DNA from 3 places in the Streptomyces sp. NPDC058246 genome. Region 1 is predicted to be linked to each of the others. Evidence: riboswitches for the same ligand, from Rfam matches in the RefSeq annotation. Region 1 holds a riboswitch; each other region holds the start of a gene.
The links. A riboswitch is a leader RNA that binds a small molecule or an ion and turns the genes downstream of it on or off. The one in region 1 is predicted to bind cobalamin.

Region 2: linked by a shared signal. The riboswitch ahead of ACFVXA_RS32365 (cobalamin biosynthesis protein) and the one ahead of ACFVXA_RS12295 (HoxN/HupN/NixA family nickel/cobalt transporter) in region 1 are both predicted to bind cobalamin.
Region 3: linked by a shared signal. The riboswitch ahead of ACFVXA_RS26625 (prenyltransferase/squalene oxidase repeat-containing protein) and the one ahead of ACFVXA_RS12295 (HoxN/HupN/NixA family nickel/cobalt transporter) in region 1 are both predicted to bind cobalamin.

What each region holds. Positions count from the first base shown of each region.
Region 1 covers NZ_JBHVWZ010000006.1:340,317-344,956, forward strand. The annotation lists gene ACFVXA_RS12290 (YcnI family protein) at 1-293, shown strand, start outside; gene ACFVXA_RS12295 (HoxN/HupN/NixA family nickel/cobalt transporter) at 336-1,439, opposite strand; cobalamin riboswitch at 1,467-1,694, opposite strand; gene ACFVXA_RS12300 (helix-turn-helix domain-containing protein) at 1,795-2,172, shown strand; gene ACFVXA_RS12305 (Cys-Gln thioester bond-forming surface protein) at 2,253-3,644, opposite strand; gene ACFVXA_RS12310 (single-stranded DNA-binding protein) at 3,925-4,392, opposite strand; gene ACFVXA_RS12315 (GTPase) at 4,564-4,640, opposite strand, start outside.
Region 2 covers NZ_JBHVWZ010000030.1:71,102-75,741, forward strand. The annotation lists gene ACFVXA_RS32355 (inorganic phosphate transporter) at 1-1,229, shown strand, start outside; gene ACFVXA_RS32360 (hypothetical protein) at 1,242-1,466, shown strand; cobalamin riboswitch at 1,579-1,720, shown strand; gene ACFVXA_RS32365 (cobalamin biosynthesis protein) at 1,839-2,783, shown strand; gene ACFVXA_RS32370 (cobyric acid synthase) at 2,780-4,312, shown strand; gene cobN (cobaltochelatase subunit CobN) at 4,309-4,640, shown strand, end outside.
Region 3 covers NZ_JBHVWZ010000020.1:125,381-130,020, reverse strand. The annotation lists gene ACFVXA_RS26630 (SCO2322 family protein) at 1-263, opposite strand, end outside; gene ACFVXA_RS26625 (prenyltransferase/squalene oxidase repeat-containing protein) at 260-1,519, opposite strand; cobalamin riboswitch at 1,630-1,763, opposite strand; gene ACFVXA_RS26620 (serine hydrolase domain-containing protein) at 1,870-3,021, opposite strand; gene ACFVXA_RS26615 (ATP-binding protein) at 3,285-4,640, shown strand, end outside.

The sequences.
Region 1 (4,640 bases):
ACTCGGACGGCAATGTCGTCCGCTGGATCGAGGAGACGCAGCAGGGCGGCGCGGAGCCTGAGAACCCGGCGCCGGTCCTCAAGCTCACCGCCAAGGGCGCCGGGGAGGGCTCGTCGGGCGAGTCGTCCGACGCGGCCTCGCCGTCCGCCTCGACCCCCAAGACCTCGACCGCGAACGGCAAGTCCAGTGACTCGACCGCTCGTGGTCTGGGCATCGCGGGTTTGGTCGTCGGCGTCCTCGGTCTGGCCGCGGCCGGATTCGCCCTCGCGCGCGGCCGGAGCGCCCGCTCCTAGCCGGTACGCCTGGCTGCTGACGCGGCTACCGCCCCGCCGGTGTCAACTCCCGTCGGCGGGGCGGACCGCCCACCGCTGCTCGACCTTGGCCAGCCGCCAGTACGCCACGGCCGCCGCCCAGACGACCACGAACAGGCCGACGATGATGTACCCGACGTTGTCCAGGTCGAGTCCCGCGATCCAGCCGGTCACGTCGTCGCGCAGGTCGAGCTTGTCGTGCAGGACGCCCACCAGCTCGATCGTGCCGATGAAGAAGGCCACCGCGATGGACAGTCCGGTGATGGTGAGGTTGTAGAAGACCTTGCGCACCGGGTTGGAGAAGGCCCACTGGTAGGCGAAGTTCATGAACGTGCCGTCCAGCGTGTCGAACAGGCTCATCCCCGCCGCGAACAGCAGCGGCAGGCACAGGATCGCGTACCAGGGCAGTCCGGCCGCCGCGCCGCTGCCCGCCATCACCATCAAGGTGACCTCGGTGGCGGTGTCGAAGCCGAGCCCGAAGAGAAAGCCCAGCGGGAACATCTGCCCGGGCCGCGTGATGGACTTCGTGAAGCGGCCGAGGATCCGGTTCATGAAACCCCGGGAATCCAGGTGCTGTTCGAGTTCGGCCTCGTCATAGGCGCCGGCGCGCATCGCGCGGAAGACCCGCAGAATGCCGACGAGCGCGACGAGGTTGAGGGCGGCGATGAGGTAGAGGAACGACCCGGAGATCGTGGTGCCCATGACGCCCAGCACCTGGTGGGTGCTGGACCCCTCGTTCATGATCCGACCGGCCAGCTGGGTGCCGCCGGCGATCAGTGCGGCGAGCACGACCACCACACTGGAGTGCCCGAGCGCGAACCAGAAGCCCACCGACACCGGCCGCTTGCCGTCGGCCATCAGCTTGCGGGTGGTGTTGTCGATCGCGGCGATGTGGTCCGCGTCGAAGGCGTGCCGCATGCCCAGGGTGTACGCGGTGACGCCCAGGCCGATGCCGAACGCCTTGGAGCCGACCTCGTAGTGCTCCGGCACCACGAGCAGGAACAGGATGCCGAACGCGACGACGTGCAACGCCGCGATCACGGCCAGGAGTACGGCGGTTCGGAGGGTGTCCTCGCGGCGCCAGCGGAACCCGGCGGCGGGTGGGGACGACTGAGTGGGCAGGGTCATTCGGTCACGCTCCAGCACCTCGTGGATCACTTCGTGAGATGCCGTGGCCGGTCTCCTGGCTTACGGGTGCACGCGCCCGACCCTGCCTTCCCGGCCTCGCGGCCAGTGGCGCCGCCGAAGGCGGCACGGGACGGGAACTCCCCGATCACAGTGGCGAGGGCCGCTCCGGTATGGACCTCCTGAGGGGTCGTCACCGGTCTTCCCGAACACCACGGCCCACCCACCGTAGGGGTGGCCGAGGTCTCCTGCAAAGCTGCACAGCTGCGCAGGTATTGAAGATCACATGGGGCACCTCGCCCGGGCCGCCGCGGGGACGGCGGCGTGCGTCCCGTGTCCGCCTGCGAAGATGGCCGCCATGCACCTCGTCCCCGCCGAGCGGGCCGACCGCCGGACCATCGACGGCCACCGGGTCTGCGACGCCGTCGCCGCCATCGGTGAGCCCGGGCACGTACGCACGTGGGCCGACCGCTTCTCCCTGCTGGCCGACCCACGCCGCCTCGCTCTGCTCCTGGCCCTGCACCGAGCCGGGCCCCTTGCCGTCTCCGACCTCGCCATCGCGACCGGCATGAACGACCCCGCCGTGTCCCAGGCCCTGCGTCTGCTCCGTACCGCCGGGGTGGTCGAGGGCGACAAGGACGGGCGCGTCGTGCGCTACCGGGTGACCGACGGCCCGATCGCCGAACTCCTCGAACACTGCTCGTCCGACGAACACCGCACGTCCGACGGCGGTTGAGCCGCTCCGGTCGCTCACTGTCGAGTTGCCAAGGTGCTGAGGCTGGAGGCCTGCGCCTCCGCTCTTGTCCGGTCCGGTCTTCAGTCCTGCGTCGGTGCCTTCTTCTTGCGGACGAGGAAGACCGCCCCGCCGCCGATCACCACCAGGGCGATGGCTGTGCCCGCGATGAGCGGCGTCGCGCTGGTGCCGCCGGTCGCGGCGAGGTCGGTGCCCCCGGTGGAGGTGCCGCCCACCGTCGCCGGGCTCGGCTCACTGACCGTCTGCGTCGTGACGTCGTGCGCGCCGCCCTGGGTCTCGCAGTCGAGCACGCCCTTGAAGCGCTTCGCGAAGCCGTTCGGACCGGTGATCGTGAAGTCGTAGGCCTGGTCCTCCTGGAGCGGGATGGTCACCGTCTGCGTCGCGCCCGCCGCGATGGTGTGCTCGATCCCCATCAACTCGAAGGTGAACGCCTCGTCGCCCTTGTTGGCCGCCGTGATGTCCACGCCACCCTTGGCGCAGTTCTTCTCGGCGGACAGGGCCGGTATCGCGCCCCTCTCCGCCCAGTTCGCGGTCGCCGTCGCGGAGACCGTCGACTCGCTGGAGCCCGCGAGTATCTGGGTCTGGGAGTGGGTCTCCGAGGTGAAGGCGCGACCGACCGGCACGGTCGTGGACGCCTGCACGGTCAGCGAGGCCGAACCGTCCGCGCTGTCCTTCGGCACGTCGAAGTAGAGCCGGCTGCCGTCGGCCGCGGAGGTGATCGCCTTGCCGTTCTTGTCGACGATCCTCACCCCGCTGGCGGCGGCGTCCGTGGGCGGGGTCACCGTCACGCTGTCCGCGTTGGTGTGCACCGTGACCGGACCGAGCCGCTCACCGGCGTGACCCGAGACCGCGGCCGGGGCGAGTGTGAGGGACGCCTTGGGCTCCGCCAGGTTCCGCGCGCTCTTCTGCAGATAGTCCGCGAGTTTTTCCGCCGGCGGGTCCACCGCGTCCACGTCGGCGCCGTCCGAGTACCGCCAGATGGCCACCTGGGTGCCGGCCGCCGCGTCCTTCTCGGTGAGGCCGCTGACGCCGGCCTGCTTGGCGAGCGCCGCCAGGTCGTTCACCTGCGGGTAGGAGTTCTGCAGGATCCAGCGGATCTTGCCGGCGTCCTTGTTGCCGCTCAGCGACGTACCGCTCCAGGAGGTCTCCTGGTACTTGGCGTCCCGCTGCGTCGGGTTGTGGATGTCGATGCAGTAGGTCTGCAGCATGCCGCCGTTGTCCACGGACATCTCGAAGAGCCCCGCGGACACCCACGAGTCCTCGCCGCCGTCATGAATGACCGCGGACCCGTACGTCTTCAGGTCGCCTATGGTGGCCGTCGCGCCGCCCTGGTTCTGCGGAGTCTCGTCGGCGACGGCCGTACCGGCGGTGGCGATCGCCGCCGCGGCGAAGAGCCCGGACACCAACGTCGCGGCGGCGAGGCGGGCGGCGGCCCCTCGCCTGCGCGCGGACAACGCAGACAGCGAAGAAAGCACAGAATTCCCCTTCGTGCAGGACCCGTTGACATGGGGGGACGGTCCCGCCAGCAGAATCAGAAGCCACGAGAGCTATGCCCGGCATCCTAAGGACGCGGCGCACCACGCTCCCCAGGCATGTCATCCGATAACCGATCCGACTCGGAATCGTTATCGCTCGCACAGCTGTGAGCTGCGCTTATCGACAAATCCATGGGGACCGTTCGCAATGGATTTGTCGATAAGCCGCACTTCGGTCAGGATGTGTGAATCCCTAACATCACGTCACCCCCGCGGGTTCCGGACGCTGTTGGGACGCGGTCTCCGGCTGGCTGTCCGGCTCGGTCTCCCAAGAGGGCTCGGCTCGGGCAGCCGCCGTCGCGTCCCCCTCCTTGGACGGGCGCCTGAAGGCCGACGTACCCCGCGAGAGGTCGTGGCCGATCGCCACCGCGTCGATGTCCGCCGACGTCCAGCTCTGCCCGTCGCGTTGTTCGGTGCGGACCTTCAACCTGCCCTGCACGATGACGGGATCGCCCACCGACACCGATGCCCCCACGTTCGTGGCGAGCGCACGATTGGCCCACACCGTGAAGAAGTTGGTGTGTCCGTCCGTCCACGCGCTCTTCTCGCGGTCCCAGTACCGCGAGGTCACCGCGAGCCGGAACCTCGCCGACGCCCCGTTCGCCAATTCCCGGTACACCGGCCGTGTCGCCACGTTGCCCACCGTGCACACCATCGTCTCGTTCATCCCGGACCCCTCTCCCGTACGAATGCGTCTGTCGCTGCGATCGCATGCGCTGCGATCGCCGCGAGTTCAGACTGCCTTCGCCGGGCCGAGCCCGCTGAGCGCTGTGGGCTACCGGCCGGTTGTGGAAAACCGCGTCACCCGCCGGGGCTACCGACGAGCGACGCCCGGGGGTCACCCGACAGGCGCCGCCGCCCCCGTCACCCGCCCGTACTGCTCGCGCACCTCCCGGTAGCGCAGCAGCTCCGCTG
Region 2 (4,640 bases), on a different contig from region 1:
CGCTCCTCCTCGGAATCGTGATCGTCACCGCTCTCGTGTTCGATTTCACGAACGGTTTCCACGACACTGCCAACGCGATGGCGACGACCATCTCGACCGGCGCTCTGAAGCCCAAGACGGCGGTGGCCATGTCCGCCGTGCTGAATCTCGTCGGTGCGTTCCTCTCCGTGGAGGTCGCCAAGACGATCTCCGGCGGGATCATCAACGAAGAGGGCATTCGCACCGAAGTGATCTTCGCGGCGCTCGTCGGCGCCATCCTCTGGAATCTGCTGACCTGGCTTCTGGGTCTGCCCTCCAGCTCCTCCCACGCACTCTTCGGCGGCCTGATCGGCGCCGCGGTCATGTCGGCCGGCTGGTCGTCGGTGAACGGCTCGACCGTCGTCACCAAGGTGCTGATCCCCGCGGTCGCCGCCCCCCTCGTCGCCGGACTCGCCGCCATGCTGGCCACCCGGCTGACGTACAAGATCGGCAACCGCGCCGAGGAGAAGGCGACCGCCAAGGGCTTCCGCGCGGGCCAGATCGCCTCCGCCGGTCTCGTCTCGCTCGCCCACGGCACCAACGACGCGCAGAAGACCATGGGCATCATCACCCTCGCCCTGGTCACCGGCGGTGTGATCGCCCCGGGCTCGAACCCTCCCACCTGGGTCATCGTCTCGGCCGGTACGGCCATCGCGCTCGGCACCTACCTGGGCGGCTGGCGCATCATCCGCACCATGGGCAAGGGCCTCACCGACCTCGCGCCGCAGCAGGGCTTCGCCGCCCAGACCAGCGCCGCGACGGCCATCCTGGCCTCCTCGCACATCGGCTTCTCGCTCTCCACCACCCAGGTCTGCTCGGGCGCCGTGATGGGCTCGGGCCTCGGCCGCAAGGGCAGTGTCGTCCGCTGGTCGACCGCGACCCGGATGTTCGTCGCGTGGGGTCTGACCCTGCCGGCCGCCGGTCTGGCCGGCGCCTCCGCCGAGTTCCTCACCAAGCAGGGCACCTGGGGCATCGTCCTCACCGGCGTACTGCTGGTGGCCGGCGCCGGCGTCATCTGGACGCTCTCCCGCCGCCAGCCGGTCACCGTCGACAATGTCAACGACGTCCCCGCGGAGCCCGCGGGCGTCGTCACCGCGGCGATCGCCGCGGTCACCCCGCCGCCGGCCGGCTCGATCGCCACGGCGGACACCGACCTGAAGACCACCATCCCGGCCCCGGACGCGGAGCCCACCCGCCCGGCCACGGTGTAAGGAACGAACAGCATGCACATCGACTGGGCAGCCCTCGGCTCCGTCTTCGGAGTCAGCCTCGTGACCACCGTGGCCCTCGTCGGCCTCTTCACCCTCGGCATCGTCGGACTCTCCAAGCGCGAGTCGGCCTCGGCCCAGGGCGGTTCCGCCGCCCTCGCGGTCACCGGCGCCTACGTCTGCTTCGCGACCTGCGCGGCGGCGGTGGCGTACGGGATCTATCTGATCGTCGGCAAGTAACGTAAAAAGGGCATCACTTCGAGTGGGGTGCGGGACGGATCACCGTCTCGCACCCCACCCGTGTGTGGGCCTTCGCACACTCTCCCTCCGCAGGTCAACAGCAAGTTGACGGGTGTTCTCGGCCCGTGGTGGACTGCCGGAGCCAAGTACGGCGACATGAGAGGAAGCCGGTGTGAATCCGGCGCGGTCCCGCCACTGTCACCGGGGAAGGAAGTCCCCGGGAGCCAGGAACTCTCACCGCCGGTCTCGTCGAACCAGGGCGTGGACACCCTGAGTGAGGACATATCGCCATGCGCGGCTGCCCAAGTGCTCTGCCAACTAAGCGAATGACGCGGACGACGGCTGTGCCCGACCCGACGGTCGGCTGAACCGATGCGTGCCGATCGCGTCTTCGCGTACGGCGCCGCCGCCGGCCTTCTCGGTGACCTGCTGCTCGGCGATCCTCGCCGGGGGCATCCGGTCGCCGCGTTCGGGCGGGCCGCGGGAGCTGTGGAGCGGGTGCTGTGGCGGGACCACCGCGGGTGGGGCGCACTGCACACCGCCGTGTGCGTGGGGGGTGCCGCCGGGCTCGCGGCCGTCGCGGCTCGTTCCGTACGTACCTCTCGTACCGCTTCCGTCGCCCTGACCGCCGCCGCCACCTGGGCCGTAGTCGGAGGGACCTCCCTCGGCCGGGAGGCCCGGGCGATCGGCGGTGCGCTCGCGGCCGGGGACGTCGAGGTGGCCCGGGAACGGCTGCCGCATCTGTGCGGGCGGGATCCGCAGGCGCTCGACGAGGACGGGATCGCCCGTGCCGTGGTCGAGTCCGTCGCGGAGAACACCTCCGATGCCGTCGTGGGGGCACTGGTGTGGGGCGCCGTCGGCGGCGTGCCCGGTCTCGTCGCCTTCCGTGCCGTGAACACGCTCGACGCGATGGTCGGGCACAGGTCCGCCAAGTACCGGCGCTACGGCTGGGCTTCCGCGCGGCTCGACGATGTCGCGGGCTGGCCGGGCGCGCGGCTGACCGCCGCGCTCGCCACCGTCGCCGGAGGCGACCCGCGCGGCGCCGTGCGCGCCTGGCGCGCGGACGCCCGCAAGCACCCGAGCCCCAACGCCGGCCCCGTCGAGGCCTCGTTCGCGGGTGCGCTCGGTGTGCGGCTCGGCGGGACGCTCTCCTACAGCGGCCGGGTCGAGCACCGGCCCGTGCTGAACGGCGCGGGCCGCGCCGTCGAGGTCGACGACATCGAACGGGCCGTACGGCTGTCGCGGCGCGTGAGCCTGCTCGCGCTCGGTGTCAGCGTGGCCGCCCGAACCCTGACACGACGGGGAGGCACGTCATGAGCGGCGGACTGCTGATCGCCGGAACCACCTCCGACGCCGGCAAGAGCGTCGTGACCGCCGGGATCTGCCGGTGGCTGGTGCGGCAGGGCGTCAAGGTCGCGCCCTTCAAGGCGCAGAACATGTCCCTCAACTCCTTCGTGACGCGTGAGGGTGCCGAGATCGGGCGGGCGCAGGCCATGCAGGCGCAGGCCGCGCGCGTGGAGCCGACCGCGCTGATGAACCCCGTGCTCCTCAAGCCGGGCAGTGACCGCAGCAGCCAGGTCGTGCTGATGGGCAAGCCGGTGGGCGAGATGAGCGCGCGCGGCTATCACGGGGGACGGCAGGAGCGGCTCCTCGGGACCGTGCTGGACTGCCTCGCCGAGTTGCGGGGCACGTATGACGCGGTGATCTGTGAGGGGGCGGGCAGTCCCGCCGAGATCAATCTGCGGCGGACGGACATCGTGAACATGGGGATCGCGCGGAACGCGCGGCTGCCCGTGCTCGTCGTCGGCGACATCGACCGCGGGGGCGTCTTCGCCTCCTTCTTCGGCACGGTCGCGCTGCTGTCCCGTGAGGACCAGGAGCTGGTCGCCGGGTTCCTGGTGAACAAGTTCCGTGGGGACGTGTCCCTGCTGGAGCCTGGGCTCGACATGCTCCACGGCCTCACCGGACGCCCGTCGTACGGCGTGCTGCCCTTCCGGCACGGCCTCGGCATCGACGAGGAGGACGGGCTCCGGGTGTCCCTGCGCGGGACGGTCCGGGAGTCGGCGGTCACCTCGCCGGTCGGCGAGGACGTCCTGCGGGTCGCCGTCTGCGCGATCCCCCTCATGTCCAACTTCACGGACGTGGACGCGCTGGCCGCCGAGCCGGGTGTCGTCGTGCGGTTCGTGGACCGGGCCGAGGAGCTGGCCGACGCCGATCTGGTCGTGATCCCCGGCACCCGCGGGACCGTGCGCGCCCTGGAGTGGCTGCGCAAGCGCGGGCTCGCGGCCGCGATCGCGCGCAGAGCCGCCGAGGGCCGTCCCGTCCTCGGCATCTGCGGTGGCTTCCAGGTCCTCGGCGAGCGCATCGAGGACGAGGTCGAGTCGCGGGCGGGGCGGGTCGAGGGCCTCGGACTCCTCCCCGTCCGCGTGCGGTTCGCGCGCGAGAAGACCCTCACCCGGCCCGTCGGCCGGGCCCTCGGCGAGCGCGTCGAGGGGTACGAGATCCATCACGGCGTCGCCGACGTCGCGGGCGGAGACGCGTTCCTCTCCGATGACGACGGACGGAGCCTGGACGGCTGCCGGGTCGGTGCCGTCTGGGGCACGCACTGGCACGGTTCGCTGGAGTCGGACGGATTCCGGCGCGCCTTCCTGCGTGAGGTGGCGGCCGCCGCGGGCCGACGCTTCGTGCCGGCCGCCGACACGTCGTTCGCGGCGCTGCGCGAGGAGCAGCTGGACCGGCTCGGCGATCTGATCGAGGAACACGCGGACACGGACGCGCTGTGGCGGCTCATCGAGTCGGGCGCGCCGCAAGGACTGCCTTTCATTCCACCGGGAGCGCCCGCATGAGCACAGTGTTGTTGTTGTCGACCGCCGACACGGATCTGCTGGCGGCCCGTGCCTCCGGCGCGTCGTACCGGATCGGCAATCCGACCCGGGTGGATGTCGCGGAGGAGCTGCCCGGGCTCGTCGAGGGCGCGGACATCGCCGTCGTACGGCTGCTGGGGGGCAAGCGGGCCTGGGAGGACGGCCTGAGCAGGCTGAAGGCCTCGGGAATCCCGACCGTGCTGCTCGGCGGGGAGTCCGTCCCGGACGCGGAGTTGATGGCCGAGTCGTCGGTGCCCGCCGGTGTGGTGGCCGAGGCACTGCGCTACCTCGTGGAGGGCGGCCCCGCGAA
Region 3 (4,640 bases), on a different contig from region 1:
TCGGAGGCGAGGTCCGCCTTCCCGCGCGGCTTCGCGGCGTCCTGGGAGTCCTGGCTCACCGCGAAGCGGAAGCCCTGGACATCGCCGTCGGACGGCCGCGCGGTCGACGGACCCTGGGTCGCGTACGTCCACTTCCCGCCGGTCAGGTCCCAGAAGGACCAGTAGCGGTAGCCGACGGCCTGGGCCTGGCCCGCCGTGCCGCCGAGCAGGAGGAGGAGCAGGGCCAGGACCAGGACCGGGGTGGTCGTACCGCGCCGGGTCACAGCTGCCGCTTCTTGTTGCGGCCGCTGAGCAGGAAGCCGATGCCGATGCCGGCGACGAGACCGACGCCGACGATCCACCAGACGCCGAGGCCCTTGTCGTCCTCGTCCTTGGCCTGGTCCGCGTTCTTCTCGGCACCCGAGGAGGGGTAGGGGCCGGCCGTGGGCACCGACTCCGGAGCGGGGCCAAGGGCGTTGAGCTGCTTGACGAGGTTCTGGCCGCCGAAGTCCCACGTGTCGAAGGTCGCCGCGTCGGCGGCGAGGATCAGCTGGGCGTACGCGGCCGGCCCGGCCTGCTTCGCCCACTGCGCGTAGTGGCCCTCCAGCCAGCGCATCGTGTCGGCCGCCTTGTCGCCGTGTCCGGAGGTCGCGAGCGCGAGGACCGCGTCCGCGGTGTTGCCGTAGTCGGGCCGGTCCTCGGCGCCGGGCTGCGCCGACTTGAGGTACTTGTCCTTGGCGAGCGCCTTGACGAGGTACGCGGCACCGTTCTGCGCGGCCCGCTCGGGGTGGCTGCCGTCGGCGGCCTTGCAGGACAGGGGGTCGGCGATCGGCTGCTTGGGTTCACCGGCGAGGCCCTTGCCGAGCGAGCCGGCCACGGCCGCCGCCGTCGCGTCGGCGTTCGCCGCGAGCTTGCCCTTCTTGTCCGGCTGGTAGGCGAAGGCGCCCGCGTCGGCGCCGTCGCAGGGCAGCGACAGCTTCACCAGCGCGTCGTACGGCGACTTGCCGCCCTTGGAGACGTCGTCGGGCTTCTCGCCCACCGCGGTGAGAGCTCCGATCACCACGGACGTCGAGTTGGCGTCGCTGGCCCCGCCCGCGGCGTACCCCCAGCCACCGTCCTTGTTCTGCACGGACTTCAGCCAGGCGACGGCCTTGCCGGTCTCGGTGTCGTGCCCGCCGAGCGCGGCCAGGGCCTGTACGGCGGCGGCCGTGCTGTTCGTGTCGACCGTCGTCTTGGCGTCGCACTTGGCGGTGGCATCGGCGCGGTACGCGGCGAAGGCGCCGTTCGCGCACTGCTGGCCGGTCAGCCAGTCGACGGCCTTGGCGGCGGGCTTGACGCCCACGGTGTCCTGGGCGAGCAGTGCCAGTGACTGCCGCCAGACGCCGTCGTAGGTGGGGTCGGTGGAGCCGTACAGCCCGGAGGGGAGCGCCACGGAAGGGGAGGGGGAGGGGGACGCGTCGGCGGCGAACGCCGCCGGTGCGACGGCCGTACCGATGACGACGGTGGCGGCCAGTACCGCGGTGCTGCGGCGAACAATCATGACTCTCCCTGCGGGGAGCCGGGCAGCACCGGGCGCACGCGGGAGCATCCGGGCGGCTCCGGCTCCGTATCCCTCGACGGTGCCGGCCAGCGGCGGGCTGCCGGTGGCACGAGCCGGTCACTTCCTGCGCGGGGCGATCCGGCTCACCACCTTGCGGGTGGTTCACGGTTGCGGGTCAGCGCCGGAATTGCACCGGCTTCCCCCCGTACGGGTGTGATGACGACGCGCTCACTCTACCGGCCGTACGAAATTGCCTGAGGGCCGCCTGTGAGGCCCTCGGCCGCAGGCGGCACCTCGTGGCGGCGAGCGGCACCTCGTGGCGCCGAGTGGCGCCGAGTGGCGCCGCCCGCTTACTGAGTCGCGTCGGCCGTGCGGCGCCAGAAGTCCCGCATCAGCGGGGTGGGCGTCGGGTTCTCCATGGCGACCTGGGTGAGCAGGACGGTGACCGTGCCGGTGGACGGGACGATATGGGCGGTGGTGCCGGTGCCGCCGGTCCAGCCGTAGCGGCCCGGCACGCTCCAGGGGTCGGTGCGTTCGATGTCGACCTGGGCGCCGTAGCCCCAGCCCTGGCCCTCCATGAACAGGGCGCCGATGTCGCGCTGGGCGGGGGTGAGGTGGTTGGTGGTCATCTCCCGTACGGAGGCGGGGGACAGGAGCCGCCGGCCGTCCGCCGTGCCGTCGGCGAGGAGCAGCCGGGCGAAGGCCAGCCAGTCGTCGGCGGTGGAGACCAGGCCGCCACCGCCGGACGGGAACGCCGGGACGCTGCTCCACTGTCCGTCGGGGGAGTCGGCGAGTTCGAGACCCCCGCCCCGGGCCTTCCGGTAGGAGCTGGTGAAGCGGTCGCGCTTGCCGGCCGGTACCTCGAAGGCGGTGTCCTTCATGCCGAGCGGCTCGAAGATCCGCTCGGCCAGGAACTCCGGCAACGGGCGGCCCGTGACCCGGGCGATCAGCACGCCCTGGAGATCGGATGAGGTGCCGTACAACCAGGCCTCGCCCGGCTGGTAGAGCAGCGGAAGGCGGGCGAGGTCCGCCACCCAGGCATCCGGCGTCGGATACGCCTGCGGCTCACGGCCGTCCTTCTGCACCTCGAACAGCGCCTGGACCTGCGGCAGCGAGAAGTCGGACGGGAAGCCCCAGCCGGCCCGGGAGGAGAGCAGATCGGCGACGGTGATCGGCCGGACGGCCGGGACCACGTCGTCGACGGGACTGGCCGGCGTCCGCACGACCATCGGCTTGGCGAGCTCCGGCAGCCACGCGTCGACCGGTTCGTCGGGCGCGATCGCGCCGTCGTCGACCAGCATCATCACCGCGGCGGCGGTGACCGGCTTGCTGATCGAGGCGATCCGGAAGATCGAGTCCCTGGCCATCGGGGCACTCCCCTCGACGTCGACGTCACCGACGGCCTGTACGTCGACGTCGTCACCGCGCGCCACGAGGCCCACCGCCCCCGGCACGCTGCCGTCCTCGACGTACGCCTGAAGAAGCTCGCGCAGGGTGCTCATCGGTTCACCTTTCGCAGGGGGCTGTTTCCGAGGGATGTATGTCCAGAACGACAGTGTCCGTCCGGACCGAGGGGCGGCCGACTCGGGACGAGGGGCGGGCTTGCGGAACGAGGGTCTCCCGTAGCGCCCGCCCCACCCTCACCAGCAGGGAATTGATCACATCGCGTCGAAAGCTGTCCGGAAGTGGCCGGGTGCTTCGACCTTTCTGTCCGAGTTGCCGGAGCGGGGCAACGTGGGAGGGTGATCACGTCAGACTGGTCCGTGTGTCCGAGAAGACGACTGGTGGACGGTCCGGCAATCTGCCCCCGGAGGCGCGGAGCTTCGTCGGGCGGCTGGGTGAACTGGACTGGCTGGAGCAGGAGTTGGATCCCGGGGTCGGGATCGACCGGCTGGTGAGTCTGGTCGGGGTCGGCGGGGTCGGCAAGACACGGCTCGCGCTGCGGGCCGCGAGGCGGGTCCAGGACGCGTACCCGGACGGCGTCTGGCTGGTGGAGCTCTCCCCGCTGCACACCGCTGGTCTGGTGGGCCTGGCCGTCGTGGAGGCACTGCGGCTCACGGACCAGTCGACAGCGCCGGTCACCGAGGTGGTCGCCGAATGGGCCCAGGGCAAGCGGCTGTTGCTGATTCTCGACTCCTGCGAGCACGTCCTCGCGGACTGTGTGCCGTTCGTCGAGGCGCTGCTGCCCGTCCTGCCGGGGCTGCGCATCCTCCTCACCAGCCGTCAGCCGCTCGGCCTGCCCGGCGAACGCGTGCTGCACCTGGACCCGCTGCCGGTCGCCGACGACGCGGTGGCCCTGTTCACCGAACGCGCGGCCGACACCGGGTTCGTCCTCGGTGACACCGACCGCGCCGCCGTCGAGGACGTCTGCCGCAGCCTGGACGGTATCCCGCTCGCCATCGAACTCGCCGCCGTACGGCTCTGCGAGCTCTCCCTGGCCCAGTTGCACGGCCGCCTCGGGGCGGGCCTGACGTCCCGGCTCGACCTGCTCACCGCGCGCGACGGCGAGGGGCCGCCGCGCCACCGGACACTGCGGACGGCCATCGGCTGGAGCCACGAGTTGTGCGCACCGCTGGAGCGGCTGCTCTGGGCTCGCCTGTCGGTGTTCGCGGACGGCTTCTGCCTGCGCGCCGCCGAGGACGTCTGCGCGGGCGGCCCGCTGCCCGCGGGGCGGATCGCCGGACTGCTCGCCCGGCTCGTCGAGCAGTCCATCGCGCGCCGCCATGACACCGACCCGGACCGCTTCCGACTCCTCGACACCGTACGGGAGTTCGGTGCCGACTGGCTGCGCGCGCTCGGCGAGGAGCACGCCGTACGGCTGCGGCACCGCGACCACTACCGGCGGCTGGCCCGCGACGGCTGCGCCGAGTGGAACACCGGACGGCAGGTGGCGTGGTGCGAGCGCACCCTCACCGAGCATGCCAACCTCCGTGCCGCCATGGACTGCGCCCTCACCGAACCCGAGGGGCGTGCAGCGCTGGAGATGGCGGCCGACGTCGGCTTCCTGTGGCGGCACTGCGGCTATCTGCGCGACGCCCAGCACTGCCTCGACCTGGCGCTCGCCGCAGATCCGGCACCGGGTCCCGACCGTACCCGCGCCCTGTGGGCGCGCGGCGCGGTG